DNA from 2 places in the Microbacterium sp. JB110 genome. Region 2 is predicted to be linked to the other one. Evidence: predicted binding sites of a transcription regulator. Region 2 holds the regulator's gene; the other holds the start of a gene.
The links. Region 2 encodes LexA, which represses DNA repair genes until DNA is damaged. Its sites were predicted from a motif close to TCGAACANNTGTTCGA; they were not measured.

Region 1 (15,010 bases), on a different contig from region 2:
ATCCGGATGGCTCTATTCTGCGGGTCTTCACGACTCCGAGCGAAATCTGAAGGCGATGTGCACGCTACACGGCCGCATGGACATGTCATGATGTAGATGATTCGTGATCGATGCATGTCGATCTGATCCGGTCAGCTGAGTGTCCGTTGCCCACGATACGGTGTGAGAACACTCGCGCATCGATGGGAGACGACGTGACATCCACTCGCGTGCACCTGAACAAGACCGCACCTGACGCGTACAAAGCGCTCAGCGCGTTCGCCGACACCGCGGCTCGCATCGCCGCCGAGAACGGCGTCGACGATCGGGTCAAAGAGCTCGTCCTGCTGCACTGCTCGCAGCTCAACGGCTGCGCCTACTGCGTTCGCGTGCACACCGACCGCGCGGCGAAGGCCGGCGTCGGGTACGACGACCTCGCGCAGCTGCCGGTGTGGCGCGAGTCCGGCGTCTTCAGCGAGCGGGAGCGCGCGGCGCTCGAGCTGGCAGAAGCGTTCACCTTCATCCACTCCGGCGGTGTCTCCGACGACGTGTACGCGCGCGCGACGTCGGTGCTCACCGACGCCGAGTACGCCGGGGTCAGCTGGCTGGCCGTCGAGATCAACGCCTTCAACCGCGTCGTGCTCGCCTCTCGGCTGCAGACGAACCCCGTCGCCCGCTCGTGACGGCGAGGGAGACCGCATCGTGGCCAGGCGTCGACGGTGCCATCAACTTCCGCGACGTCGGCGGTCTTCCCGCGTCCGGCGGCATCACCCGGCGCGGGGTGCTGTTCCGCTCCGGTGCGCTCTCGGAGCTGACCCCTGAAGGGCAGCGGCGGCTGCGGGATCTGGGCATCCGGCGCATCATCGATCTGCGCTCCGATGAGGAGCTGGCGACGGAGCCGAGCCGTTCCGGCGGCATCGAGACATTCCATCTGCCGCTGTTCCTCGGGTCTGCAGGGTCGTTCTTCCGGCCGGATATGACGCTCGAGCTGATGTACCGCTCCCTGCTCGACCAGGCGGGGGAGCGGCTGACGTGGGCGGCACGGCTGATCGCCGAGGATGATCCGGTCGTCGTGCACTGCACAGCGGGCAAGGATCGCACCGGGGTGACGACCGCGCTCGTGCTCTCGGCCGTCGGAGTCGCCGATGAGGCCATCGTGGCCGACTACGCGCGCACGGAGTCCCTGCTGCCTGAGACGCGCAACCGCGCCATGCTGGCAGGCCTGCGGGCGTCAGGGCTCGATCAGGAGAATCTCATCGACCTCGCGATGCGCTCGCCTGCCCACGTGATGGCGGGGTTCCTGACGGAGCTGCGGCAGCGCCACGGGTCGGCGCAGGAGTGGTTCCGCGAGCAGGGCATGTCGGCGGCGGAGCTGCGCGGTCTGCGCGACGCACTCGTCGACGGCGAATGAGGCGTCTTCGCCTCTCGGTTTGTTTGTAGGTAAGGCTCGCCTATACTGGAGGAGCCATGAACACCGACACCACTCAGCACAACAGCGCAGCGTGCCGCGCCTCGCGTCACACGCGCGTGCAGCACCTGATCACGGCCGACGAATCGTCGCTGATCGATCTCGAGATTCTGCTCGCGACGCTGCCGCTGTGCTCGACGGGGCGCGTGTTCATCGAAGTGCCGGACGCATCGGCGATCGGCACCGTCTCGGCTCCTCCGCGCATGGTGGTGACCTGGTTGGACCGCTCCGCCCGCACTGGCGCACCGGGCAGCGGGCGGTCGTGCCGTCAGGGAGAGGCGCTGTCGCGCGCCGTGACCGCATGGGCGAACGAGATGATGTGCGATTCCGACGACGCGACGCGGGTGCACCTGCTCGGCGGGTTCCTCGGCACAGCAGACATCATCGACCACCTCACCGACGGTCTCGGAGTCGCCCGCGATCGTGTCGAGGTTCCCGACTGGTACCCGGCCGGCGTGCGCGCCCGCTGAGGCGTTCCTTCGCGCCGTTCACCCGGTGATGTAGCCGCCGTCTGCGAGTCCGGCGTCGATCTCGAACCGATTGCGGAGCGGGTCGCGCCCCGCCAGCAGGTAGAGCACGGGCATCAGCAGGCCATAGCGCCGCCACTGCCGCAGGTGCACGCGTTCGTGGTCGCGCACACGAGCCGGTTCGGCCGCACGATGTGTGAGGAAGCATCGCCCGACGCAGACGCCTCCCCGTGCGTGGGTGAAGCGCGGCATGCCGCGGAAGACGAACAGCTCACCGCTGCGTTCGACACGGCCGGTGCTCCACAGCGTGCCCCAGACGAATCCGAACGCGGTGGCCACCAGACTCCCGGCGCGGCTGATGGGTGAGTCGAGCAGGAACGGCGGGATGTGCCTGTCGAGCTCGCGGCCGTGCTCCGCGCGCAGCTCGGCGATCTCGCGCCACTCGGCCGGCGGGGCGTCGCGGGGGAACCACAGCCTCACTATGCGCCCTGCTGCGACTTCGTCAGCGCGGAGACGAGTCGCAGGATCGTGCCCATGTCGTCGACGGCGGCCGCGGGGGTCGACGGCGCGAACCCGGAGATCGTCGCGCCGGCGAGATCGAACCTGGCGCGCAGAGCGCCGATCGCGTCGATGAGCGTCTGCAGGGTGAGGCCGAAGGGCACGGATGATGAGACGCCGCCGATCTCGCTCGGGTCGAGCACATCGAGTGAGACGTGCAGGAACAGGCGCTGCGCACCGCGGGGAGCGAGTGCCTCGGCGATCGCTGTGGGATCGCCTGTGAGCTCGTCGACCGAGACGGCGGCCATTCCGCCCGAGTCGAGCAGCTCGGCTTCCGCGTCGTCGTACTCGCGCGCACCTGCGAGGACGACGCGCACCGGGTCGATCCGACCTCGTTCGAAGGCGAGTCCGCCGCCGAAGCCTCCCGTCATCGCACGCAGTGCCATCCCCTCATAGGAGCCGTCCCTGCTCGTCTCAGGGGAATGCAGCGCGGCGTGCGCCGAGAACCAGGCGACGGCGATGTCGGCGCCGCCCGACGCGAGCGCATCGAGCGCGCCGACGGTCACGGTCGCGTCGCCCCCGACGACGATGGCTGGGGGCTCTGCCGCGGCGACGGCCTCGGCGATCGACGTTCTGATCCGCATCAGCGAGCTGGCCCTGTGCACACCGGTGCCGATGGCCTCACCGGCTTCCAACGGCACGTCGACGCGTGAGCACGCGGCGCTGGGCAGATCACCGGCGATGGCTTCCGCGCCGTCGATCAGCGCCATCGCACGAGAAGAGGCCGACCCCTGCCACTGGGGCACTACGACGAACCGGCTCATGTGTCCATTCTGCCCCGCGACGACCCGAGCCGCCAGAAACACGCGAGGCGCAGGCCGGAGCGAGTCCGGTCTGCGCCTCGCGCGGAGTGCGCTCGCTCCGTCAGGAGGCGAGCTCTCCCTGGCCGGTCTTGAGCGCGGCGAGGCGAGCTTCGACCTCGGTGAGCTCGCCCATGTCATCGAGCGCCTCGAACTGCGAGTCGAGGGAGGACGCGGCGATCTCCGCCTTGCCCGTCGCGAGCGCCTCCTGGCGGCGCACCTTCTCCTCGAAGCGGCCGAGGTCGCTGGTCGGGTCCATCACGTTGATGGACTTGACGGCGTCGTGGACCTTGTTCTGGGCCTCGGCGGTCTTGGCACGGGCGACGAGCTGGTCGCGCTTCGTCTTCAGGTCGACGAGCTTCTGCTTCATGCCGGTCAGGCCGGCCTTGAGCTTCTCGACCGTCTCGGTCTGCGAGGCGATCTGGGGCGCGGCGTCCTTCGCGTCCTTCTCCTCGGCGATCTGACGCTGCAGAGCGACCTTCGCGAGGTTGTCGAACTTGTCGGCGCCGGCGGTGTCGCCCGAGGTGCGCATCTCGTCGGCCTTGCGGCTGGCGGCGATGGCCTTGTTGCCCCATTCCTTCGCGGTCTGGATGTCCTCGGCGTGGTCGCGCTCGAGCAGTCGCAGATTGCCGATGGTCTCGGCGATCGCGGCCTCGGCGTCGGCGATGTTGTTCGTGAAGTCGCGGATCAGCTGATCCAGCATCTTCTCCGGATCCTCCGCCTGGTCGATCATGGCGTTGACGTTCGCCCTGATCAGTGTGGAGATGCGACCGAAGATCGACTGCTTGCTCATGTGGTTTCCCTTCGTAGGTGAGTATGAAGCTATCTGGTCAGAGTGTCCGATGCGAGAACGCTTTCTAGCCGTGGGCTATGCATTTCCTCAGTGCGAAGGTGCGCGGGCATCAGAACCTGCCTCCTCCTCCGCCGAAGCCGCCGCCGCCGAAGCTTCCGCCGCCTCCGCCGAACCCGCCGCCGAAGCCGCCGCCGCCGAATCCGCCGCCCCGGCGTCCGCCTCCTCCGCCGAGCAGGCCGCCGATCACGCCGCCCAGAACGGCGCTGCCGATGTCGACGCCGCCGCGCCGACCGCCGTAGTGTCCTCCGCCGTATCCGCCTCCGAAGCCGGAGACGTCGTTCTTCGCCCGTCGCAGCGCGTCCTGCGCGAGCTGCAGTGCGCGCTGCGCGAGCTGCTGCGCCTGGGCGGCATCGACCTCTCGCATGCTCTCAGCGCGGGACAGGTCGGACTGCGCCTCGGCGAGTCTGGTGCGGGCGTCAGCGCCGATCGCTCCTCGGCGCTGCGAGACGAAGTCCTCGACGCTGTCGATGGTGGCGTGGGCCTGCATCAGCGTCTGGTCGAGCACGTGCCGCGCCCGCTGCGCGTTCTGGATGACCGTGTCGATCTGCTGATTCGCCTGCTGCAGCTGCTCGAGCATGGTGCGGGGGAGCTTGCCGGTGCCGGCAAGGTTGGCCTGAGCCGTGCGTACGGCCTGTTCTGTGGCGGTGATCGCCCCGGCTGCCTGACGGGCTCCGGTCGTGCGTGCGCGCGCAAGGTCGGCCTCGAGCTCTGCGATCAGGACGGTGGCCTGCCGCTCCGCGTTCTGCAGGGTCTCCGCGAGCGTTCTCACGGAACGCTCCAGCTGCGCGGCCTGGTCCGCCGCGCTCTCCGCAGTGTGCACGGCGGCCGCGGCCTCACCCGTGTCGCCTGATGCGATGAGCTGCTGGGCCTCCGCGAGCTGATCGTCGGCGAGGGCGAGCATCTCCTTCGCCTGCTCAGCGTTGTCGACGATGCTCTCCAGAGCTTCCGGCCCGTATGTCTGCTGCAGTCGGGAGACCGCCTCGGCGATCCGGCCGTCGGCGCCCCGTGCGGCCTGTGCCTGCGCGCGGACCGACTCGATGGCCGCCGGAACGTCCTCGGCGATCGTGCGCAGCTCTTCGAACGCCTCGCCCTTCTCGTCGAGCACGGCGTGCGCCGACTCGCAGTGCTGCAGCACAGCGGCGTGCGCGGCCCGCGTATCGTCGTCCGACGGCTTCTCGCTCGCCTCGAGGGCGCGCGAGGCCTCGAAGGCCGATCCGAGGTGCGCCTTCGCCTCCGAGATCGCGTCGCGGAACTCGCCGACGGCGCCCTCGCCGAACTCGGCCTCTGCGAAACCGAGCTCCTGGCCGGCGGTGCGGATCCGGTCGTCGGTCTCGATGAGGGCGGATGCGGCGCGCGAGTGAAGCTCCTCAGTGCTCACGCCCTCGTACGGGTCGCGCGGGCGCTGCGCGGCGACCGTCTTCTGCGCGCTCTTCTTCGAACGCCGCACAGCCCAGACGATGAGGAAGATCACCGCACCGCCGATGACGACGACCATCACGACGGTGAACAGGCTGCCGCCCGAGCTTCCGCCGCTGGAGGCGGTTCCGTCGCCGCCGGCACGCGCATCGGCGAACGCATCGGCAGCGGCAATCGCGGCACCCGCCCACTGGTCCCCGCCGAGCTCCTGCTCGATGGCGGCGAGGATGTTGTTGCCCTGCGCCTCGGTGATCGAGTTGTTGGGCGGTGTCGTCAACGCGTAGTTGCGCTGCTCGACGGCCACGGACAGCAGGTAGTTGTTCGAGCCGAAGCCGTTCAGATCGGCGGTCTGCTGACTCCACTGGGTCCCGTCGCCCGGGTTGTCGAAGGTGTCGACGTAGACCACCCACAGCGACACATCGCTGTCATCGGCCAACTGGCCGAGGGCGTCCTCGACGTCGTCTTCCTCCGCCGGGCTCAGCACGCCGGCCGATGTCTCGTCGTACACGTGGCTCGCGCTCGACCCGAAGTCCACCGGATCCGCGGCATGGGCGGGAGCGGCGACCAGCACTCCGAGCGCGGCCGCGGCCAGCCCTGTGATGATCGCGAACCGATTGCGCATCGTGCCTCCCCGTTGCGGTGTCGGTGCCGCGGAGAAGCGCGACACCATCACAACGATCCTATTGATGTCAGCGGTTCTGCGGAAAGCGGCATGCGGGCAGCTTTCCCCATCCGGAGCCGATGGCGCCTCAGGCGGCACGCCGTGCTCGTGGCTTCGGCCTCGTGTCGCGCACGCGGAACGACGTCCGGTGCATACCCTTGACGGCATGGAAGACAGGTACGGCACGGACGTGCTCGCCGCGGGATGGCGCGAGCGAGGAAAGAAGACGGTCCAGCGTGTGCCGGCTGAGCTCGATCTGGTGGTCGAGGTCGCGGTCGACGGCTTCTGCGGCGCCGTCACCAGGATCGACGGCCCGCACGTCGAGCTGGAGGATTTCGCAGGCAAGCGCAGGCTGTTCCCGATGGGCACCGGATTCCTTATCGACGGAGAGCCCGTGCAGCTCGTGCGCGCAGCGGCGAAGCCGCAGGGTCGGCAGCGCACGGCGTCCGGATCGTTCGCGGCTGATGACCAGCGGGCGCGCGTCGCACTGCCCAGCCGCATCCTCGTCGAGGGCAAGCACGATGCCCAGCTCGTCGAGAAGGTGTGGGGTGCCGACCTGCGCGCGGAGGGCGTCGCGGTCGAGTTCCTCGAGGGCGTCGACCTGCTCGACGACCTGCTGGCAGCGGAACCGCCGTCGCGGGAGCGGCGCTACGGCGTGCTGGTCGACCATCTCGTGCCCGGATCGAAGGAGCAGCGGGTCGCTCAGGCGGTCGAGCGCGGGCCGCACGGCAGACACGTGAGGATCGTCGGGCATCCGTTCGTCGACGTGTGGCAGTGCGTCAAGCCGGCATCGCTCGGCATCCGCGCGTGGCCTGTCGTGCCGCGGGGCATCGACTGGAAGACGGGCATCTGCCGCGGACTCGGGTGGCCGGCAGAGGACAAGGCGGATCTCGCCCGCGCATGGCAGCACATCCTGTCGCGGGTGACGACCTTCCGCGACGTCGAGCCCGAACTGCTCGGCAGGGTCGAGGAACTCATCGACTTCGTCACGGAACCCGCCGTCTGACGCCGCTGACGCGTACGCACGCCCCAGGTCGCTCGCGTAGCCTGGTCGGGTGAGTGATGAAGCGCCCCGCTACCGTGACCAGCCCGTGTCGTTCGTGCGCCGCGGCGGCCGGATGAGCGAGGCACAGGATCGCGCGTGGAGCGAGCTGAGCGACTTCTACCGCTTCGACGTGCCGCGCGATGCCGCATCGACATCCGTGCATCCGGATGCCGTGTTCGACCCGGCGCAGGAGTACGGCCGCACCGCTCCGCTCATCGTCGAGATCGGTTCCGGCCAGGGGCACGCGATCGTGAACGCGGCGTCGACCAGGCCCGACGAGGACTTCCTCGCGGTCGAGGTGTACGTCGGGGGACTGGCGCGCACGATGCTCGACGCCGATAAGGCCGGCGCGCGCAACCTCCGCGTGATCGAGGCGAACGCGCCAGAAGTGCTCGAGACGCTGCTGCCAGAGGGGTCGGCCGACGAGGTGTGGATCTTCTTCTCCGACCCGTGGCACAAGAAGCGCCACCACAAGCGCCGGATGATCAAGGACGGCTTCGGCGCGACAGTCGGCCGAGTGCTGCGGGATGGCGGTCTGCTCAGGCTCGCGACCGACTGGGAGGACTACGCGCTGCAGATGCGCGAGGTGATGGACACCGCGCCCGAGTTCGAGCGCGCGTTCGACGGCGAGTGGGCCGAGCGCTGCGAAGGTCGCGTGATGACCGCGTTCGAACGCAAGGGGATCGCCAAGGGTCGTGAGATCCGCGATCTCACCTACCGGCGCGTCGCCCGATAGCACGATGACCCCACGGCAGCTGCTCGCACTGCGGGGAGGCGCGGCATCGGCCGTGGCCACCTTCGTCGCGGCGCTGTCGCACTCCTGGGCGGGCGGGGCGCTGCCCGCACCGTTGCTCATCGTCGGGATGGCGGTGCTGCTGGTGTTCCCGGGGATGGCACTGATGGGCAGGCGGCCGCGGGTGGGGCGCATCGCGGTGACGGTGCCGGTGCTGCAGGGCATCTTCCACGGGGCGTTCTCCGTGCTCGGCGCTCCTGTCTCCGGCACCAGGACGATCGGCGGCCATCATCACGACCACGCCGGTGCGTGGGAGCTGCTGGCTGGCACGGGCGCGGCGGCGCAGATCGACGCCCCCATGCTCGCAGCCCACGCAGGTGCTGCCGTGGTGACCTTCGCCATGCTCGCGTACGGCGAACGCGCCGTGCTGATGGTGCGTGCGTGGGTGTCGGGGTGGGCGCGTTCGCGCGTCGTCGTTCCCGGATGGCCGACGCGGCCCAGGGTCTCGGTCGTGGCGTCGTCGCGGGTTCTCCGCTCGCGCCTCGGCGACCGCATCGCCTGCCCGAGGGGTCCTCCCGTTCCTGCCGTCTGATTCATCCGGTCCGCCGATTCGACGGACCGCCATCGACGCATGCAGGAAAATGAGGAGTACCAACATGTCCGTGAACAGGACGAAGAAGAAGCTGAGCATGGGCGCCGCGGGGATGGCGGTCGCGGCCGGGATCGTGCTGGCGCCGGTCGCCGCGAGCGCACACATCGCAGTGGAGCCCGATGGTGCGCCGACTGCCGGATCGACGCGGAACCTCGCGTTCGCGATCGGCCACGGCTGTGACGGCTCGCCGACCACGAGCATCGAGATCGAGCTGCCGGCCGAGGGCATCTCGGGGGTGAAGCCTGTCGTTCAGGCGGGATGGGACATCGAGATCGCGCATGACGGCGATGCCGGCAGGCCGTCGGCGGTGACGTTCACACCGGATGAGCCGGTGTCCGACGAGATGCGCGCGGAGGTGGTGCTGAACGTGGGGCTGCTGAGCGACGCATCGGGCACGATCGCGTTCCCCGTCGAGCAGACCTGCGAGGAGGGTTCGCACTCGTGGAGTGAGATCGCCGAGGACGGGCAGGACCCGCACGACCTCGATTCACCCGCGCCGGTGCTGGAGATCGAAGCCGCGGATGAGGCGACGGACGGTGACGCGGCCGGCCACGACGACCACGCGGGGTCGGGTGCCGAGGAGGCCGCTGAGGAGACGGGAGCGTCGGATGGCGAGTCCAGCGCGCTCCCGACCGTCCTGGGCGGCGCGGGCCTCGGGGCCGGCGTCGTCGCACTGGTGGTCAGCATCGTCGCGCTGCGCCGGAAGAAGGCGTAGCCGAACGAAGCGAATGCTGCCCGCCTCGGATCGCGCTGAGCCGGGGCGGGCAGCATTCACATTCCGTGGGTGGTGAGACTGGGCCCGAGGGCACCGTGCTCCAGCACGAGCGAGTCGTCGCCGTGCCGGAAGTCGATGCGGGGGCGGACAGATGTCGCTGTTGACAACCGTGCGGCGGTGAGCGGCTCGTCGCTGCCGGCCCGGCCGAGCAGCGCATGACAGCGGCTGAGCCACGCCCGCTCAGCGGCCGAGAACTCGACCATCGCCGGCGGGAGCGGGGAACTCGAGGCACGGTCGAGGCTCGCCGCCAGATCGGCGATGCTCGGGCGCCCGCGCAGGGCCGCGGCCGGAACGTCGGCGTTCGCAGCGTCAAGAGCCGCGGCGAGTTCGACCAGCGGAATCGCGTCGGTTCCTGCGCCGTCTGTGCGGGACGCTTGTGCCGAAGTGTCGCCGGCATCGGACACCGGGGCATCGACGGCGAACGAGGGCAGGTCGGAGTCGTCGGGGATCGCCCAGTCAGCTGACGCGGCGGCGGCGTCGATCGCCGCGACAGACGTTGTGCCGGTGCGCGTGGGATCGGCGTCGGCGTCTGTGCCGGCACCCGTGTCAGCAGTCGCTGCCTGCTTTGGCTCATCGGCGCACGGTGCTTCGCGGAACGCGACGGTGCTGACCGGCTCGTCGATGTAGATCCTGCCGGTGGGGCTCGTCCACTTGAGCAGACCCCCGCCGAGTTGCCTGATGCGCCAGTCGGACTGGTGCCGCATGACGTGGTGGGCGCGGCAGAGCGCGGCGAGGTTGTCGAGGCAGGTCTGTCCGCCGCGGGCGTACTCCTGGGAATGATCGAGATCGCAGTCTCGGGCGGGGGCAGTGCACCCGGGAAAGCGGCAGGTGGCATCGCGGGCGATGAGTCTGCGTCGCTGATCGGCGGTGGGCCGGTATCGATCGGTGGCGAGGATCTCGCCGGTATCGGGGGAGCGGAACAGCCTGTCCCAGCCTGAAGCGTGCGCAGCGGCGGCGAGGGCGGCATCGGGGTCGATGAGAGCGCCGCGTTCGTTCCATGCGGTGCCCTGGTCGCGGTCGAGGACCATGCGGGCGGGGATGGTGACCTGTACCTGCGCGGTCACATTCGCCAGAGCGCTGTCGGGGCCAGTGGTGTGGAATTCGTGCCCGGTGGGCGCGGCGGAGAGGATCAGATCGGCGGCGAGGTCGGCGCGGATCTGGTCGAATGTGCGCCGGTCGCTGGCCCGCACAGCGTCGTCGGTATCACCCATACCGGTGACCGCCCAGTCGTTCTCGGATGTGGCGCCGTGGCGCTCGCGGAGGAGCTTCCGGGCCTGGCGGCGCTCGTCGTTGATCTGCCTTGCCATGGCTGTGAGGCGGTTGTGGATGGCGTGCGCGTGGAACGACGGCATCAGAACGCACAGTTCGCTCATACCGTCGTCGAGGTCGGTGACCGACACACGACGCTGCTCACGGGCGTCGAGGTGCCGCTGCCGCAGAGAACGCGGTGCGAGTTCCGCGGCCTGCTGCTTGGCGATCTTCTTCATCTCGCCCGGCGTGCGGGTTTCGGCGAAGCCTGCTGCCTGCGTGTCGAGGGACGCTCGTGCCCCCGTGCCGAGGTTCGCACCGGCGTCGGCGATCACTTTGGCGTGCTGACGCGAGATCCGCCCTTCCTCAAGCGCCCGGAGGGTGGTCGGGAAGTCGTCGACGAGTCGCTCTGCATCGTCGAGCTGTGCCCGCGCGGTGTTCGGGTGCACGCGTGTGGCGGCCGCAACCTCTGCCGCCATCGCGCGGCGTGCGTACTCGGGGCCGTCGGAGTTGTGCGACCGCTCGCCCTGCGCATGTGCGATCCGAGCGAGCGCGGCGGTGCGCTGAGCGATCTCGCCCTCCGCTCGCGCGATCACTCGACGCAGCTCGTCGATCCGATTGACGTGCTCGCGCGCCTCTGCCAGCTCATCGGGGTCCAGACCCGTGAGCCGATCGTTGATCGAGGCATCGTCCATGCGTTCATTCTATCGAACAAAAGTACGATCGACAAGAGTTATCGCCGAGGTTCTATAGAAGAAATGTACGCACCGTGGGGTCTGTGCAGTACCCATCACCGCCAGTGCCATTCGTTCACGCGGCCCACGTCATGCAGCTCGGTGGTGGCGCACGTGCGCCGTACGCGTCGGCATCGCTTGTCGTGCCGTCAGACTACCCATGGCCTGCGACATTCGATGGCCGGTCGGGCATCGCCGCGTATCGGGTGCCGAGTGTCCGGTACCGCACGTCTGGCATGGCGTGTGCGGCATCGTTCGTCCAGTACCGGTCCGGCACCGCCCATCCGGCGCTATGGCGTCGGGGCCGCGCGTCCGGCACTGTCACCGGTCCGGCACCGCCCACTGGGCGCTGCCGAACGGTCGGAGCGCTATACCCGCCGGTACTCCGTGACCATCGGGCAGTCGAACGGGTCGCGAGCGGCGAGGCCGACGCGGTTGAGGTATTCGATCACGATCGCGTACGAGCGCAGCAGTGAGGTCTCGGTATAGGGCACCCGGTGCGTCTCGCAGAACTCACGCACGATGTCGCGCGTCTGGGCGAGGTGAGGGCGGGCCATGCTGGGGAACAGGTGGTGCTCGATCTGGTAGTTCAGACCGCCCATCAGCCACGTCGCCCACCAGCCGCCGCGGATGTTGCGCGAGGTGCGGACCTGCTTGGAGAAGAAGTCGAGCTTCGCGTCGGGGGCGATCACGGGCATGCCCTTGTGGTTGGGGGCGAAGGCAGCACCCATGTAGACGCCGAAGACTGCGAGCATCACGCCGACGAAGGCGAATGCCATGCCGAGCGGAAGGAACATGAAGATCGGGGTGTAGACGAGCCCGAACCGAACCGCGAGCAGCGCGATCTCGATCCAGCGGTTCTTGACGGGGCCGGGACCGAAGACGTGCTTGAGGCTGAGGAAGTGCAGGTTCAGACCCTCCAGCGTGAGCAGAGGGAAGAACAGCCATCCCTGGCGCTTCGTGATCAGACGCCGGATGCCGCGGGCCTCGGCCGCATCGACGTCGAGGAAGGAGATGGTGTCGACGTCGATGTCCGGGTCCTTGTCGACGCGGTTCGGGTTCGCGTGGTGACGGCTGTGCTTCGAGTCCCACCACGAGTAGCTCATGCCGACGAAGGCTCCCAGCACGACTGCGAGGCGATCGTTGGCAGGACCCGACGTGAACACCTGGCGGTGGCCGGCCTCGTGTGCGACGAAGGCGACCTGTGTGAACAGGATGCCGAGTGCGCCGGCGATGAGGAGCTGGAACCAGCTGTCACCGAGCAGGACGAAGCCGGTGATCGCACCGCCGAAGCCGAGCGCGATCAGGCCCGCGACGAGGATGTAGAACCACGGCGTGCGTGCGAGCAGGCCGCTGTCGCGCACGGCGTGGGACAGCTGGCTGTATGCCCGCGTGATCGGCGGGAAATCCTCTTTTCGCGCGTAGGTCTGGCGGATGGGGCCGAGTGTGCTGGTCGCGCCAGCGGCGGTGGAGGAGATAGGGATGCCTTTGCGTCGGCCAGGCTCTGCGTCGCCTGTTCGGGAAGCCAAAGGCGGGTGCCGATCGCTTCCCTCCACGGTACGGCACGGTCCATGCTTCCGTCAGTATGAACGGCCGAGACATAGCGGATCCTCTGCGGGCACTCGGCCGCGCGCAGCGCGATCCCGCGGACATTTGGACTCTGCCCTCGGGAGCGGCGAGACTGAGAATGTTGCTGAAGCGGACGATCTGAGGAGCCACATGGAACAGCGGGAGATCGACAGGCTCGGACGTTCGGTCTCAGCGATCGGGCTCGGAACCTGGCAGCTCGGCGCCGACTGGGGCGACGTCGACGGGGACAGTGCCGTCGCCGTGCTGCAGGCGGCAGCGGACGGCGGCGTGACCTTCTTCGATACGGCCGACGTCTACGGCGACGGACGCAGCGAGCAGACGATCGGGCGATTCCTGCGCGAAGGCGGGGCGGACGGCATCACGGTCGCGACCAAGATGGGTCGCCGTGCGCAGCCGCACGAGTCGGAGCAGTACACGCTCGAGAACTTTCGCGCGTGGACCGACAGGTCGAGGGCGAACCTCGGCGTGGACCGGCTCGATCTGGTGCAGCTGCACTGCCCGCCGACGCCGGTGTTCTCGACCGACGCCGTCTACGACAGGCTGGACGCGCTCGTCGATGAGGGCGCCATCGCCGCCTACGGCGTCAGCGTGGAGACGCGTGCGGAGGCGCTGGAGGCCATCGCTCGCCCTGGTGTCTCATCGGTGCAGATCATCCTCAACATGATGCGGATGGGTCCTCTGGAAGAGGTGCTGCCCGCAGCACGTGAGGCAGGCGTCGGCATCATCGTTCGGGTGCCGCTGGCGAGCGGACTGCTCTCGGGCCGGTACGACGAGAACACGACTTTCGCTCCGAACGATCACCGCACATTCAATCGCGACGGCCAGGCCTTCGACGTGGGGGAGACCTTCGCCGGGGTGCCCTTCGCCACGGGCCTCGAAGCCGTTCGCCGTCTCGTCCCACTGGCTCCAGCCGGTGCCACGATGGCGCAGTTCGCGCTGCGCTGGGTCATCGATCAGCCTGGCGTGAGCACGGTGATCCCCGGCGCACGTTCGCCCGAGCAGGCGAAGGCGAATGCCGCGGCGGCCGACCTGGAGCCGCTGTCCGCCGATGTGCTCGCCGCCGTCGAAGAGGTCTACCGAGACGTCGTGGCGCCGGAGGTCGCCGGGCGCTGGTGATGCGGTGAATCGGCACCGGTGTGACCGCAGCACTCTTCCGCTGGGATCGAACGGCATCGTTCTGCTCCACGGCGGGAGATTGTCCGGCTGGATGTGGCAATCGCAAGTAGAACGCATGCCAGAAAGGCATCCGCTCACACCAGGCCCGCCCGGATAGTCGCGAACGCTCGGGACGGCGAGCGTTCCGCAAGGCGAACGTGGCCGCGGCACAAGATTTCTCATCATCATCTGGCACGTGATGGCGCCCAGCCGCTCCTATCAGGATCTCGGAGTTGACCGCTCCACCGCCGGCACGGACCCACAAGTCGGAACCGATTCGACTCGTCCGCCGCCTGCGGATGCATCGTCATGAACCGTCCCCGGTTTGATGCCGTTTCCTTTCGAGTTTGGAAGGAAGATGGAGATGATGCCGAAGAGGATTCCGAAGGAGACGAAGCAGCGTGCGATCCGGCTCGTGCTCGATCACCTCGATGAGTACCCGAACCTGACGTCCGCGTGCGAGACCGTCTCGAAGCGGTTGGGGTTCGGGGCCGAGTCGCTGCGTCGCTGGGTGCGGTAGGCGCAGATCGATGGCGGGGAACGCCAGGGCGTGACGTCGAGCGAGTCAGAGCGGATGCGTCGGCTCGAACGGGAGAATCGCGAGTTGCGTGAGGGGTCAAGTCCCGTGGAGTGGTGTAACGCTCGCGTGATCGATCGAGCTGGGGTTGTTCAGGCGGACAGGGCGAGGACGGGATCGTTGGTGTTGGTCTCCTCTCCGGTGTCGGGGACGAGGCTGAGTCGACAGCGGCCGAGGAGGTCGAGGCCGAGGTAGCGGCGTCCTTCGGCCCATTCATTGGTCTGCTCGGCCAGGACTGCGCCGACCAGGCGGACGATCGCGTCTCGATTGGGAAAGATGCCGACGCTGTCGGTGCGGCG
Region 2 (15,010 bases):
TGATCCTGGTACGTCAAGAGATCGGCGACGTCCTGCGCGAGCTCCGGCAGCAGCAGGGGCAGACGCTACGACAGGTCGCGAGCAAGGCTTCGGTCGCGCTCGGGTACCTGAGCGAGGTCGAGCGCGGTCAGAAAGAGGCCTCGAGCGAGATCCTCGCCTCGGTCGCCGAGGCGCTCGACATCCCGATCTCCATCATCATGCGCACGGTCGGCGACCGCCTCGCAGTGCTTGAGGGCGTCGATCACTTCCCGGACGTCGTGCCGGACGACCTCGTGGCCGAGGTCGGACCAGAACTGTCGCTGCGCTGACCGCGTGAAGCGCAGCGAGTTCCACCGCGCCGTCGACGACGAGTTCGGCGCGCGCGCAGCGACACTCATCGCGGACCTCGTGCTGCCGCCGTTCGGCCGCACGGCGTCGGAAGCGCTCGATGTCGGCATCGCTCCGCGCGACATCTGGCAGGCGCTCTGCGACGAGACCGATGTCCCCGACCAACGCCGACACGGCGCGGGTCGCAGGGAGCCGAAGCGCCGCTGAACGGCGCGATCGCACTCCACGGCCGCACCCGACGGACCCGCACGCTCCTTCGAGAAACACCTCGGCGTGTCGTCGAAGATGCGTTCGATAAGGGCGCGTAGTGTGTTCCACACGTGGGGAAGTTCCGCGATCCATCCACAATCGCGGGGGTCTCCGGCACGAATGTCGGAGGTCCCTCGTAGCGTATGGACCACGGTACGAACCACGCGCCTTGTCGCCAGAGTCGGATCACCTGATCCGGCCGCGACAGCCTAGAGGCAGCGGAACACCAAGAGACGAAGGAGAACGCGATGCCCGCTTCAGCAGACCGTGAGAAGGCACTCGAAACAGCCCTCACGCAGATCGACCGTCAGTTCGGAAAAGGCTCAGTCATGCGGCTGGGCAGCGACGAGCGCGCTCCCGTCGAGGTGATCCCGACAGGTTCGATCGCGCTCGACGTGGCACTCGGCATCGGGGGCATTCCCCGCGGCCGCGTCGTCGAGATCTACGGCCCGGAATCGTCGGGCAAGACGACGCTCACGCTGCACGCGATCGCCAACGCACAGAAGGCGGGCGGCATCGCCGCCTTCGTCGACGCGGAGCACGCACTCGATCCGGAGTACGCGCAGAAGCTCGGCGTCGACATCGACGCCCTGCTCGTGTCGCAGCCAGACACGGGTGAGCAGGCGCTCGAGATCGCCGACATGCTGATCCGCTCCGGCGCGATCGACCTCGTCGTCATCGACTCCGTCGCCGCGCTCGTGCCGCGTGCCGAGATCGAGGGCGAGATGGGCGACTCGCATGTGGGCCTTCAGGCCAGGCTGATGTCGCAGGCGCTGCGCAAGATCGCCGGTGGTCTGAACCAGTCCAAGACGACGGCGATCTTCATCAATCAGCTGCGTGAGAAGATCGGCGTGTTCTTCGGGTCACCCGAGACCACGTCCGGTGGAAAGGCGCTGAAGTTCTACGCGTCGGTCCGCCTCGACATCCGTCGTATCGAGACGCTGAAGGACGGCGCAGACGCTGTCGGCAACAGGACCCGCGTCAAGGTCGTGAAGAACAAGATGGCCCCGCCGTTCAAGCAGGCGGAGTTCGACATCCTGTACGGCACGGGCATCTCCCGCGAGGGCAGCCTCATCGACTTCGGCGTCGAGCATTCGATCGTCAAGAAGTCCGGCTCCTGGTACACCTACGACGGCGACCAGCTCGGCCAGGGCAAGGAGAATGCGCGCAACTTCCTGCTGAAGAATCCGGATGTCGCCGCCGAGATCGAGAACAAGATCAAGGTGAAGCTCGGCATCGGCGGTGCTGTGGCGGCCGAGACGCCGGAGCCGGTGCAGGAGGCCCCCGCCCGCAAATCGGCGTAGACGATTCGACGCGGCAGGGCGGCTGAGGGCCCGAGAAGCAGCAGCCGCCCCACCGCAATCGTGACGAGGTGAGAGCATGACGGCGAACGAGTCCGATGACGATGTCGCACCGGTGATTCCACTCTTCGGCGGCCGACACGCGCCCAACGGTGCGAGCACGGAACCGGGGGAGACCGCGCGAGAGGGTGGGAGCCCGCGCACGTTCCCCGTGCGGCGATTTCCTGCAGCAGGTGCAGAGGGCACGTCCGACCAGGTGCGCACGGAAGCGCCGGATGATGCCGACGCGATCGGCGGGCGCGGTGAGCGCCGAGACGAGAACGAGCGCGACGCTCCCGCAGGGCCCGAGGGCGAAGCGTGGCACACGACGTGGCGCGACCTGAGGCCGACCGACAGGGGCGTTCGCCCCGCGCCGAGAGTGGAGACCGCGGAACGCGACGGCGTGCGCTTCGTCGCGCTCTCAGACGTCGAAGACGATTCGGCAGGCGAGGTCGACGAGGCCGCAGCGAAGGCAGAGCGCAAGCTGCTGCGCTCGCTCGGGGCGCGCGGGCTGTCGGTCTCGGAGGCGCGCGGCAAGCTTCGACAGCAGGAGGTGCACGCCGACGCGGTCGAAGACATCATCGATCGGCTCGAGCGGTCGGGCGCTCTCGATGACGAGCGTCTCGCCGAGCAGATCGTGTTCCAGGCGACCACGCATCGCAACGAGGGGCGGCGCGCCATCTCGCAGTCGCTGCAGAAGCGCGGCGTCGCTCGCGACGTCGTCGACCGTGTGATCGCGGAGCTTCCGGATGACGATTACGAGCGTGCGCTCGAGTTCGCCCGCACGAAGGCGCGGCAGCTTGCGCGCTACGACGACGACGTGGCGCTGCGCAGGCTCGTCGGGCAGCTCTCCCGGCGCGGATACGGCGGGTTCGCCATGTCCGTGGCCAGGCGCGCGCTCGATGAGCAGAACGCACCGCCCAGCCGCGTGCGCTTCGAGTAGCCCCGCGTCGGCCAGCGCGGCACGGCGATCGATCCGGCAGATCCCGCATCAGGGTCGCCGCGTACAATGGAGCGGTCATGACTATGCCATCCAGCGCTCCGACCCTGATCGAGCCGTCGCTCGCCGCCGTGACGCCCGACGGCCGCGCACGTTCCTATGAGGTGCGCACCTTCGGCTGCCAGATGAACGTGCACGACTCCGAGCGCCTCTCCGGTTCGCTCGAGAGCGCGGGGTACGTGAAAGCGCCCGCCGGCGAGGACGCCGATGTGGTGATCATCAACACCTGTGCGGTCCGCGACAACGCGGCGGGAAAGCTGTACGGCACGCTCGGCTATCTGAAGTCGCGCAAGGAGAAGCACGAGGGCATGCAGATCGCCGTCGGCGGCTGCCTCGCGCAGATGGACAAGGACGCGGTGCAGGAGAAGGCGCCGTGGGTCGACGTCGTGTTCGGCACACACAACATGGGCTCGCTCCCTCAGCTGCTCGAGCGGTCGCGCCACAACGAGGAAGCCGAGCTCGAGATCCTCGAATCGCTCGAGGTCTTCCCCTCCACGCTGCCGACGAAGCGAGACAACATCTACAGCGGCTGGGTCTCGATCTCGGTCGGCTGCAACAACACCTGCACGTTCTGCATCGTGCCGAGCCTGCGCGGCAAGGAGAAGGATCGCCGACCGGGCGACATCCTGAACGAGATCCGGCTTCTTGTCGATGACGGCGCGATCGAGGTGACGCTGCTGGGCCAGAACGTCAACTCGTACGGCGTGGAGTTCGGCGACAGGCACGCCTTCGGCAAGCTGCTGCGCGCAGCCGGCGACGTCGAGGGGCTCGAGCGCGTCCGCTTCACCAGCCCGCACCCTGCGGCCTTCACCGACGATGTCATCGACGCGATGGCCGAGACCGAGAACGTGATGCCGCAGCTGCACATGCCGCTGCAGTCGGGCAGCGACCGCATCCTGCGCGCCATGCGACGCTCGTACCGCAGCCGGAAGTTCCTCGGAATCCTCGAGAGGGTTCGCGAGCGCATGCCCGACGCGGCGATCACGACCGACATCATCGTCGGTTTCCCCGGCGAGACGGAAGAGGACTTCCAGGAGACGCTCCGCGTCGTCGAAGAGGCACGCTTCTCCAGCGCCTTCACGTTCCAGTACTCGATCCGCGAGGGCACGCCGGCGGCCACGATGGCCGACCAGGTGCCGAAGGACGTCGTGCAGGAGCGCTACAACCGCCTCATGGAGCTGCAGCAGCGCATCACGCTCGAGGAGAACCAGAAGCAGCTCGGGCGCACGCTCGAGGTGCTCGTCTCGAAGGGCGAAGGCAAGAAGGACGCGGCAACGCTCCGCCTCACCGGCCGAGCCGAAGACAACCGGCTCGTGCATTTCGAGGTGCCTGAGGGATCGGACGCACCGCGCCCCGGCGACGTCGTCACCGTCACTGTCACGCATGCTGCCCCGTCGCATCTGCTCGCCGACGCTCCGGCCGGTGCCGAGCTGCGGATTCGTCGCACACGCGCCGGCGACGCGTGGGAGAACGCGGATGCTGCCAGCTGCGGCGTCCCGAGCAGCGACACGACGCAGCAGGCAGGCCCGGTCAGGCTCGGACTTCCCGCGCTGCGCGTCGGCGTCTGAGCGGATGACGCAGGCCGCCTCACAGCGACCGCGGCTGATCGCCGTCGTCGGCGCCACAGGGACGGGCAAGAGCGACTTCTCGCTCGACCTCGCCGAGGCGCTCGGAGGTGAGGGCGCCGAGATCGTGAACGCCGATGCCATGCAGCTGTACCGCGGCATGGACATCGGCACGGCCAAGGTCGCCGTCGACGAGCGTCGCGGCATCGCCCACCACCTGTTCGACGTGCTCGATGTCACCCAGGAAGCGGCCGTCGCCCGCTACCAGGAGGCGGCGCGCGAGGCCGTTCGCGACATCTTCGCGCGGGGAAGGCATGCGATCCTCGTCGGAGGCTCCGGTCTGTACGTCTCCAGCGTCGTGTACGACTTCCGCTTCCCTCCGCGTGACCACGCGCTGCGCGCGCGCCTGGAGGCACAGCTCGAGGCGGAGGGGGCGAGCGCCCTGTTCGCGCGGCTCCGCGAACGCGACCCCGAGACGGCGGAGCGGATCGACCCCCGCAACGGCCGCCGCGTCGTGCGCGCTCTCGAGGTGCTGGAGCAGGGTGAGAACGGGCATCGGGCCTCCCTTCCGGAACGACCGGTGCTGTGGCGGGAAGGCACGGCGATCATCGGCCTGCGCGCGGAGCGCGCCGCACTCGTGGAACGCCTCGATCGACGGGTCGAACGGATGTGGCAGGACGGCATGCTGCTCGAGACCGCTCGCCTGCGCGAGGTGGGGCTGGAGCGCGGCGCGACCGCCAGCCGCGCGATCGGATACGCACAGGCGCTGGCGCAGCTGAACGGCGAGATCGCCGAGCAGGAAGCGATCGAGCGCACCCAGGCGCTCACCCGGCGCTACGCCCGCCGGCAGGTGAGCTGGTTCAACCGCTACGCGGAGACTCGCTGGCTCGACACCCCCCTCGCCCCCACCACCGCAGCCGACATCGCCGCTTCCCTACGCGACTAGGTCGTGTCTGATAATTCGTCGGCTACTGCGCTGGGTGCTGTGCACCGGCTCGCGTCGTTCTCGTCGGTCGACGATGGCTCCGCATCGCCTCCCTCCTCGGCCTAGCGATCCGGCACACATCACCCATGCTCGCAACGCCGCGAATTATCAGACACTCCCTAGCCCCGCTGCCGAGATGCGCACTTTCCGTCCAGATGCGCCGATCTATACGCGCCTTCGTCGAAAAAGTGCGTATCTCGCGGGCCGTGCGGCTGTCCTTCGCGGCGGTCCGGATGGGCAGCAGCGGCGCATCCGGCGGTGGCTTCGAAACGTAGACTGGGAGTATGACGGACATCGCGTTCACCAAGGGGCATGGCACCGGCAACGACTTCGTCGTGATCTCCGACCCTTCAGCGGAGCTCGACCTCTCGGATGAGCAGGTCGCCGCGCTGTGCGACCGGCACGTCGGAATCGGGGCGGACGGCCTGCTGCGCGCGGTCAAGTCGGCGAGCATCCCGGATGGCGCCTCGGCGCTCGCCGAGAACGCGGATGCCGAATGGTTCATGGACTACCGGAACGCCGACGGCTCCGTCGCCGAGATGTGTGGCAACGGCGTGCGCGTATTCGCCAGGTACCTGATCGACTCCGGCCTCGCGGAGGTGGCATCGGATGGCTCCCTCCCCATCGGCACCCGAGCCGGCGTGCGCGAGGTGACCCGCAGCGACGACGGCTTCCTGGTCGACATGGGCGGCTGGCGCGCTTCGACGACCGAGCCGACGGTGCGCGGTCGCGGCGTCAGCGTCGCCCGACCCGGTCTCGGCATCGACGTCGGCAATCCTCACATCGTCGTTGCGCTCGCCTCGACCGAAGAGCTGGACACGCTCGACCTCGCTGTGCAGCCGATCGTCGAACCACTTCCCGAGCACGGTGCGAACATCGAGTTCGTGGTGCCGGAGGATCCGCTCGTGGTCGACGGCGTGGGCCAGGTGCGGATGCGTGTGTTCGAGCGCGGGGTGGGGGAGACGCTCAGCTGCGGCACCGGCGTCGTCGCCACGGCGCTCGCGGTGCGCGAATGGGCGGGAGCCGGCGCTCCGGACCACTGGCACGTCGATGTCCCAGGCGGCACGCTCTCGGTGAAGATGACTGCGCACCCCGACGGGGAGCGCGTCTCGCTCTCCGGGCCCGCAACGCTCGTATACACCGGCACAGTCACACTGGCCGACTGAGCGACCGCGGCGACGGGACCGCCTGCTCGTTCGAACGGCGACATCCGGCACTGTATGCCTCAGACGGAATACGATCCTCCGGCGTCAGCCGATGGTGAGAGGTTCGGTCCTCGGCGTCCCGTGGTGGCGCACCTTGATCACGCGGAAGCCCTTCGCGGTCGCGTGCCTGCGCACACTGAAGTCGCGTGCCAGGGAGGCATCGAGCCACCGCTGCAGTGAATCGCTGCCGAGATCGCGCTTGACCACGAGGTAGGCGTCGCTGCGCTCGTCGAGCCGCGGGATCCACTCCTCCATCAGATCGTGCAGCACGGCCTTCCCGACCCGGATGGGAGGGTTCGACCGGATGGTGCGGAACCGCACGTCGGCGGGAACATCTTCCGGCCTGACCGCGTTGACATTGTCGAGACCGAGCTCGGCCGCATTGCTGCGCACGAGGTCGAGCGCCCGCTCGTTCACGTCGACCGCCCACACCCGCGCATGCGGTGAGGCACCGGCGAGGTCGAGCGTGATCGGCCCCCAGCCGCATCCGAGGTCGAGGAAGTCGCCACCCGAGGGCGGCGCCGGCGTGTGCGTCAGCAGGACCCGCGTACCGACATCGAGTCGATCGGGGCTGAAGACGCCGGCGTTCGTCGTCACCTCCACCTCACGGCCTGCGACCGGGATGCGGATGCGTCGAGGCTTGTCGACGCTGGAGGGAGCTTCGCTGAAATAGTGGTCTCCCATAGCCCGCAACGTTACCCTTAAAGGCTCCCGTTTCCCATCGAAGGATTACATGACTGATACGACGTCCCCCCTCCCGACGTCCGACGACGCACCGCACACGGCGGCCGACGACGCGGTCGATCGCGTCCTGGCCCGCGCGGGCTCCCGCAGCGGTGTGCGGATCTTCGGGGCGGCACAGGCGCTGCAGGAGACGTCGACGGCCGCAGGAAGCGCCGACGGCGACCAGTGGGACGTCGAGGACCGGCACGCGCTGCGTCGGGTGCCGAGCCTGTCGACGGAGCTCGAGGACGTCACGGAGGTCGAGTACCGCGAGACGAGGCTGGAGAACGTCGTGCTCGTCGGTGTGTACACGCAGGGATCTCTCGCCGACGCGGAGAACTCGCTGCACGAGCTCGCCGCGCTCGCGGAGACCGCCGGTGCCGTCGTCCTCGACGGCGTGCTGCAGGGCCGTCCCCATCCGGATCCGGCGACCTACCTGGGCAAGGGCAAGGCGGAGCAGCTGCGCGATCTGGTCGCATCGGTCGGCGCCGACACGGTGGTCGCCGACACGGAGCTGGCTCCGTCGCAGCGCCGCGCGCTCGAGGACGTCGTCAAGGTGAAGGTCGTCGACCGCACGGCCGTGATCCTCGACATCTTCGCCCAGCACGCGAAGACGCGCGAGGGCAAGGCCCAGGTGGAGCTGGCGCAGCTCGAGTACCTGCTGCCGCGTCTGCGCGGCTGGGGTGACTCGATGAGCCGGCAGGCCGGTGGCCAGGTCGGCGCAGCGGGAGCCGGCATGGGCTCGCGCGGGCCAGGCGAGACGAAGATGGAGCTCGACCGTCGCCGTATCCGCACCCGGATGGCGATCCTGCGCAAGCAGATCGCGCAGTTCGCCCCGGCCCGCGACGCGAAGCGGTCAGAGCGCAAACGCCACACCATCCCGTCCGTCGCGATCGCCGGGTACACCAACGCGGGCAAGTCGAGCCTACTCAACCGGCTCACGGCCGCCGGAGTGCTCGTCGAGAACGCGCTGTTCGCCACCCTCGACTCGACCGTGCGGCGCTCCCAGACATCGGACGGTCGGGTGTTCACCTTCGCCGACACCGTCGGCTTCGTGCGCAATCTGCCGCACCAGCTCGTCGAGGCGTTCCGCTCCACCCTCGAGGAGGTCGCGGAGGCCGACGTCGTGCTGCACGTGGTCGACGCCAACCATCCGGATCCGGCGAGCCAGATCAAGACGGTGCGCGACGTGATGGGCGATGTCGGCGCGCGCGACCTGCCGGAGGTCGTGGTGTTCAACAAGGCCGACCTGATCGACGAGAGCGCGCGCCTGGTGCTGCACGGACTCGAGCCGCGCGCCGTGTTCGTGTCATCGCACACGGGCGAGGGCATCGACGAGCTGCGTCGCATCGTCGAGGAGACGCTTCCGCTGCCGGCGGTCGAGGTGCGAGTGGTGGTGCCGTACGACCGCGGTGACCTCGTGTCGGCGGTGCACGAAACCGGTCAGCTGCTCGAACGGCGCCACGAGACGGACGGCACCTTCGTGCACGCCCGTGTCAGCCCCCGACTCGCCGCCGACCTCGAGGCGTTCCGCACCGAGTGAGCAGCTCCGGCCCCGCGGTGGTCAGGCGAGGTCGACGGGGCTGACGCCTGGAGTTTCGAACCCGAGCACCTGACCGAGGAAGGCCAGCTCGGACGCGAAGCACTTCACGATGGTGTCGGACTGCCGGAACCCGTGCCCTTCTCCTTCGAACAGCAGATAGGCGTGCGGCACCCCGTTGTCCGCGAGCGCGTCGCGCAGCGCCTCCGACTGCGACGGCGGCACGACCGGGTCGTCGCTGCCCTGCAGGATGAGAAGCGGCGTGGTGAGGCTCTCCGGGCGCGACAGGGGCGAGCGCTCGATGTAGTCGGCCTCCGCCTCCGGCCACGGGCCGACGAGGCCATCGAGGTAGCGGGCCTCGAAGTCGTGCGTCTCGGCCAGCAGCATGCGCAGGTCGGCGACGCCGTAGCGGCAGATGCCTGCGGCGAACACGTCGGTGTCGGCGAGAGCGCACAGCACGGTCCAGCCGCCGGCCGACCCGCCCTTGATCGCGATGCGAGCGGGGTCGGCGAGCCCCGCATCGACGAGTCCGCGCGCAGCGGCGGCCACATCCTGCACGTCGGAGAGGCCCCACCCGCCGGACAGCCGCTCGCGGTAGGCGCGCCCGTAGCCGGATGAGCCGCCGTAGTTCACATCCAGCACGCCGATCCCGCGGCTGGTGAAGAACGCGGCGTTCTGCGACAGGTCGCCGGTGACGTGACCGGTCGGGCCGCCGTGCACGAGCACGACGACGGGCGGCAGCTCTCCGTCGAGACCGACGGCGCTGGGGCTCGATGGCGGGTAGAAGAACGCGTGCACCGGGCCGAGGGGGCCGGCGAAGGTCATCGGGGAGGCAGGAGGGCGCGGCCCCGACGCCGGGTCGACCTCGCCGCCGCGCAGCGGCGCGAGGGACCGGGCCGACACGTCGAGCTCCCAGAGTCCGCCTGGCACGGACGCTCCCGCGCCGGTGAGCAGCACCCGCCTGCCGCGCACGTCGTGCACCTGCACGTCGCCGGTCAGCGGCGTCTCCAGCTCCGTGACGTTGCCGGAGACGGGTTCGATGAGCATCAGTCGGGAACGGCCGTCCGTGACGACCGCCACGACGTTGCCGTCGTCGAGCGCCGCGTACCAACGTGATCCGAGGCTCCACAGCGGGCCTCCCGTGTCACCGTCGACGACGTAGACCGGCGCGGCCGGAGCGTGCGTGAGATCGTCGTCGAATCGGATGACGAACAGGTTCCATCGTGCGCCGCGCGCGGGATCGGAGCGGGACGCGCTCGGGGGGTCCTGGGTGAACAGCAGCTCGTCGTCGCCCGTCCACTCCGGCTGCAGGGCCGCGACGTCCGCGCCGCCCGTCGCGCCGTGCCCGCCTGCGGCGACGACCCAGTCCGACACCGTGCCGTCCTCGTCGAGTGTGCCGACCCGCAGCTCCGCGGCGTCCCACGGCATGTCGGGGTGGTCCCACGCGATCCACGCGAGCCTGCCAGCGCGCGGGGCGGGGTAGGCGACGAAGTCGCTTCCTGCGACGACGACTGTGACGGCATCGGGATCGGCTGCGCCGGAGCCGTCATCCGGGATCCGGACGATCTCCCGTCGCGGCGTCGACAGCGCGGCGTCGTGTGTCTCGCGCACCGCCCACAGTGCGCCGTCCGCCCACACGAGATCGCCGTGAGCCAGCCTGGCGTCGTCCGCGGTCAGCGGGGACGGCTCGGTACCGGCACGGGCGATGTAGACGCGCTGGTCCGCCTGGTTCACGAAGGCGAATCGCTCGTCGTCGAGAGCAGCCCACGCGCCCCCGCCGTATTCGTGCACGCGAGATCGCGCGCTCCACGGGGCGGGCAGCACAGGGTCAGAACCGCCGGAGCGGAGGATCGCCGTGCGCCCCCGCTCCGCCGGCACGGACTCGGCCCACCAGGCCTCGCCTGAGACGTACTGGGCACGACCGAGTCTGAGGGATCCGGACGGCATGTCCTCTGGACGAATCGGCGACGGCCATGTGCCGTACGCGAGCTGGTCGATAGGGGCCATGTCACCACGCTATTGCACGCCGGAGCAATCGCGCACGACGTCGAAGGCGACGTCACGCCGCGACCCATGCCGACACATACCGATGCGTCGCTCGAGCCGTCGCCGGCATCGTGGGGTGCACGAGGCGTCGGCGAAACGGAGGGAGCCGGATCCGCCAGACGAGCTCGTGCCGGATCTCGTCAGCAGCTGACGCGGTCGCGCCCGTTCGACGTCGTCACAGCAGCAGGGGGGCGGTGCCGGATGACTCCGGCACCGCCCCCCTGCTCACGCGCTCAGACCGCGCGCAGCACCGCGACGATCTTGCCGAGCACCGTCGACTCGTCGCCGAGGATCGGCTCGAAGTTCGTATTGCGGGGGAGCAGCCAGGTGTGCCCGTCGCGCTGACGGAACACCTTCACGGTCGCCTCACCGTCGAGCATCGCCGCGACGATGTCGCCGTTCTCCGCAGTGCTCTGCGTGCGCACGACGACCCAGTCGCCATCGCAGATGGCCGCGTCGATCATCGATTCGCCGTTGACCTTGAGCATGAACAGCTCCCCCTTGCCCACCAGCTGCCTGGGGAGTGGGAAGACTTCTTCGACCTGCTGCTCGGCCGTGATCGGGACACCTGCGGCGATCTGGCCGACGAGCGGGATCATCGCCGCGTCTCCGACAGGAGGGGCGACGTCGGCCGGGTTCTCGCCCGACACACCGGGTAGGTCGATGAGCACCTCCATCGCGCGCGTCTTGCCTGGGTCGCGTCGCAGATAGCCGCTCAGCTCGAGCTGGCCGAGCTGATGGGTGACGCTGGAGAGCGACTTGAGGCCGACGGCGTCGCCGATCTCGCGCATCGAGGGCGGATAGCCGTGCTTCTGGATCGACCGCTGGATGACCTCGAGGATCGCCATCTGCTTGTCGCTGAGGCTGCGACGCCGCCGCGTGCGCGGGGTCGAAGGTGCGGTGCCGCTGTGCGCTGCGTCGTCGCTCATGAGTGCTCCAGGTTCGATTCGACATCTCGAATGTCGGAGGTCCGTGGTGAGGTTGCCTCCGACACCACGACCGTACCCCAGTCGCCGGGAGTTTCGAGAGCTTTGTTCGAGCGTGTCCGGAGAAATCTCGAAGCCCGTTTCGAAGAAAGGCTTGACCCAGCGATGTATTCGAAGATAGATTCGGTACGTAGCTTCGCACTCGGCTCTCCCGGCCGAGCAGCCGAGTGCGAAGCGCGTTCCATCCGAGGAGGAGACATGACCACCGTTGCACTCGCCGTACCGCACACGCGCCTTCGGCTGACGGTTCGCGGACGCCGCGTGCTCGCAGCCTTTGCTGCGCTCCCCGTCGTCGCCGGTCTCGCCGTCGCCGCCGTGATGGGCTCCGGTGCCGCTCTCGGCTCTATCGATGGCGGCGCGCCTGCTGGATCGTTCGAGACCGTCACCGTTCTGTCTGGCGACTCGCTCTGGAGCATCGCGCAGCTCGTGGCGCCAGGCCACGATCCCCGCGACGTCGTCGACGACATCGCCCACCTCAATCAGCTTCAGGGCGGCGCGCTGATGGCGGGCCAGGAGCTCGCGATTCCCACGGAGTACGCGCAGGACTGATCCTGAGCGGCGCTCCGGCGGCGGCCGCGCCGCGTACGATTGACCGGTGGCACTCTCCTTCGAAGACCTCCCGATCCGCGACGACCTGCGCGGCCAGTCGCCGTACGGCGCACCGCAGATGCCGGTGCCGGTTGCGCTCAACGTCAATGAGAACACCCATCGGGTCCCCGACGAGGTGGTCGCAGACGTGACATCGTCGGTCGCGGCGGCACTCAGCGAGGTCAACCGCTATCCCGACCGCGAGTTCACCCGACTGCGCGAGGGCTTCGCGCGCTACCTCGGCCACGACCTCGACGCGTCGAACATCTGGGCGGCCAACGGGTCGAACGAGGTGCTGCAGCACATCCTCCAGGCCTTCGCCGGCCCCGGCCGGTCTGCCTTCGGCTTCGCGCCGACCTACTCGATGTACTCACTGCTCGCGCGCGGCGTCGGCTCGGAGTGGGCAGCAGGAACACGGGGACCCGATTTCGAACTCGAGCCGGCCGATGCCGCAGCGCAGGTGCGGGAGGCGAGGCCGGACGTCGTGTTCCTGTGCGCGCCGAACAACCCGACGGGGACGCCGCTTCCGCTCTCGGTGATCGAGGCCGTCTACGACGCGGCGGACGGCATCGTGATCGTCGACGAGGCCTATGCCGAGTTCTCGCGCGGCAGTGAGTCCGCGCTCACGCTGCTGGAAGGGCGCGAGCGCCTCGTCGTGTCGCGCACGATGAGCAAGGCCTTCGCCTTCGCCGGCGCACGCGTCGGATATCTCGCGGCTCACCCCGCATTCGTCGATGCGCTGCGGCTGGTTCGGCTGCCGTACCATCTCAGCGCGATCACACAGGCGGCGGCCGAGGCCGCGTTGCGGCACGCGGGCACGATGCTCAGAACAGTCGACGACATCGTCGCCCAGCGCGACCGCATGTCGGCCGGCCTCGACGCGTTGGGCTATCGGGCGTACCCGTCTGGGGCCAACTTCGTGCTGTTCTCCGGTGTGGCCGACCCGCAGGCGACGTTCGCGCAGCTGCGCGACCGCGGCATCCTCATCCGGGATCTGGGCATACCCGGTCACATGCGCGTGACCGCGGGCACGGAGACAGAGACGACGGCCTTCATCGACGCGATGGCCGAGCTGACGCCCGCCCGCTGACGACCGGTGAGACGCTGCGGTGGGCTGCGCACTCGGCGTGCCTCCTGCGATCGCTGCGGCACCGGGATTCGCTGCGCACCCTAAACTGGTGCCATGACCAGCGACCGCATCGCACGCCGCACCCGTTCCACGAGCGAATCGTCGATCGAGCTCGAGCTCGACCTCGACGGGACGGGGAACAGCGACATCTCGACGAGTGTGCCGTTCTTCGACCACATGCTCACCGCGTTCGCGAAGCACTCGCTGACCGACCTCACCGTGAAGGCGACGGGCGACACTCATATCGATGTGCACCACACCGTGGAGGACACCGCGATCGTGCTCGGCGAAGCGATCCGTGAGGCGCTGGGTGACAAGTCGGGCATCTCGCGCTACGGCGACGCCCTGGTGCCGCTCGACGAAGCGCTCGCGCAGGCGGTCGTCGACATCTCAGGCCGGCCGTACCTCGTGCACACCGGTGAGCCGGCGGGATTCGAGATGCACCTGATCGGCGGTCACTTCACCGGCTCGATGGTGCGCCACGCATTCGAGGCACTGACCTTCCACGCTGGCCTCACTGTGCACGTGCGGGTGCTCGGCGGTCGTGACCCGCACCATATCGCCGAAGCGGAGTTCAAGGCGCTCGCCCGCGCGTTCCGCCAGGCGAAGTCACTCGACCCGCTCGTGCAGGGGATTCCCTCGACCAAGGGAGCCCTGTGACCGTCAGGGCGCCGCTCGTCGCCGTTCTCGATTACGGCTCAGGCAACGTCCACTCCGCCGTCAAAGCGCTGCAGGCGGCGGGAGCGGAGGTGAGGCTCACGCGCGATCGCGGCCTGGTCGCCGACGCGGACGGCCTGGTCGTTCCGGGGGTCGGCGCGTTCGGCGCGGTGATGGAGCAGCTGAACGCGATCCGCGGCGGCGAGCTCGTCGAGCGTCGGCTCGCGGGCGGGCGGCCCGTACTCGGCATCTGCGTCGGTATGCAGGTCCTGTTCTCCCGAGGCGTCGAGCGCGGAGTCTCCACCGACGGGCTGGGGGAGTGGCCGGGCGAGGTCACGAGGCTCGAGGCCGACGTCGTTCCGCACATGGGCTGGAACACCGTCGTGCCAGGCGAAGGATCCGTGCTGTTCGACGGCCTCGAGAACGAGCGGTTCTACTTCGTGCACTCGTATGCGGCGCAGAGCTGGACGCTGGATGTCATCCCGCCGTTCCCCGAGCCCGCCGTGACCTGGGCACAGCACGGCGGACGCTTCATCGCCGCCGTCGAGAACGGGCCGCTGTCGGCGACCCAGTTCCATCCTGAGAAGTCGGGCGAGGCAGGTGTGCGGCTGCTGCGCAACTGGGTGACGTCACTGCGCGACTGATCGGCGCAGCAGTCGCGCTGCGGCGG

Region 1: CIK77_RS16025 (HNH endonuclease signature motif containing protein) is a predicted target of LexA. The motif match lies at 11,363-11,378, and genes of this name have one in related genera.

The regions. Positions count from the first base shown of each region.
Region 1 covers NZ_QPGM01000010.1:106,772-121,781, forward strand. The annotation lists gene CIK77_RS15970 (carboxymuconolactone decarboxylase family protein) at 195-662, shown strand; gene CIK77_RS15975 (tyrosine-protein phosphatase) at 659-1,390, shown strand; gene CIK77_RS15980 (SIP domain-containing protein) at 1,447-1,917, shown strand; gene CIK77_RS15985 (Fe-S oxidoreductase) at 1,936-2,394, opposite strand; gene CIK77_RS15990 (arginase family protein) at 2,394-3,236, opposite strand; gene CIK77_RS15995 (PspA/IM30 family protein) at 3,337-4,065, opposite strand; gene CIK77_RS16000 (TPM domain-containing protein) at 4,175-6,211, opposite strand; gene CIK77_RS16005 (DUF3097 domain-containing protein) at 6,369-7,208, shown strand; gene trmB (tRNA (guanosine(46)-N7)-methyltransferase TrmB) at 7,321-7,983, shown strand; gene CIK77_RS16015 (hypothetical protein) at 7,988-8,572, shown strand; gene CIK77_RS16020 (YcnI family copper-binding membrane protein) at 8,637-9,347, shown strand; gene CIK77_RS16025 (HNH endonuclease signature motif containing protein) at 9,404-11,350, opposite strand; gene CIK77_RS16030 (fatty acid desaturase family protein) at 11,758-12,873, opposite strand; gene CIK77_RS16035 (aldo/keto reductase) at 13,109-14,095, shown strand; gene CIK77_RS17775 (hypothetical protein) at 14,502-14,654, shown strand; gene CIK77_RS16040 (IS256 family transposase) at 14,804-15,010, opposite strand, start outside.
Region 2 covers NZ_QPGM01000007.1:168,155-183,164, forward strand. The annotation lists gene CIK77_RS13220 (helix-turn-helix domain-containing protein) at 1-308, shown strand, start outside; gene CIK77_RS13225 (DUF3046 domain-containing protein) at 313-534, shown strand; gene recA (recombinase RecA) at 825-1,880, shown strand; gene CIK77_RS13235 (regulatory protein RecX) at 1,957-2,859, shown strand; gene miaB (tRNA (N6-isopentenyl adenosine(37)-C2)-methylthiotransferase MiaB) at 2,937-4,484, shown strand; gene miaA (tRNA (adenosine(37)-N6)-dimethylallyltransferase MiaA) at 4,489-5,427, shown strand; gene dapF (diaminopimelate epimerase) at 5,751-6,632, shown strand; gene CIK77_RS13255 (class I SAM-dependent methyltransferase) at 6,717-7,355, opposite strand; gene hflX (GTPase HflX) at 7,405-8,937, shown strand; gene CIK77_RS13265 (S9 family peptidase) at 8,959-10,941, opposite strand; gene lexA (transcriptional repressor LexA) at 11,214-11,909, opposite strand; gene CIK77_RS13275 (LysM peptidoglycan-binding domain-containing protein) at 12,165-12,515, shown strand; gene CIK77_RS13280 (histidinol-phosphate transaminase) at 12,562-13,644, shown strand; gene hisB (imidazoleglycerol-phosphate dehydratase HisB) at 13,738-14,343, shown strand; gene hisH (imidazole glycerol phosphate synthase subunit HisH) at 14,340-14,984, shown strand.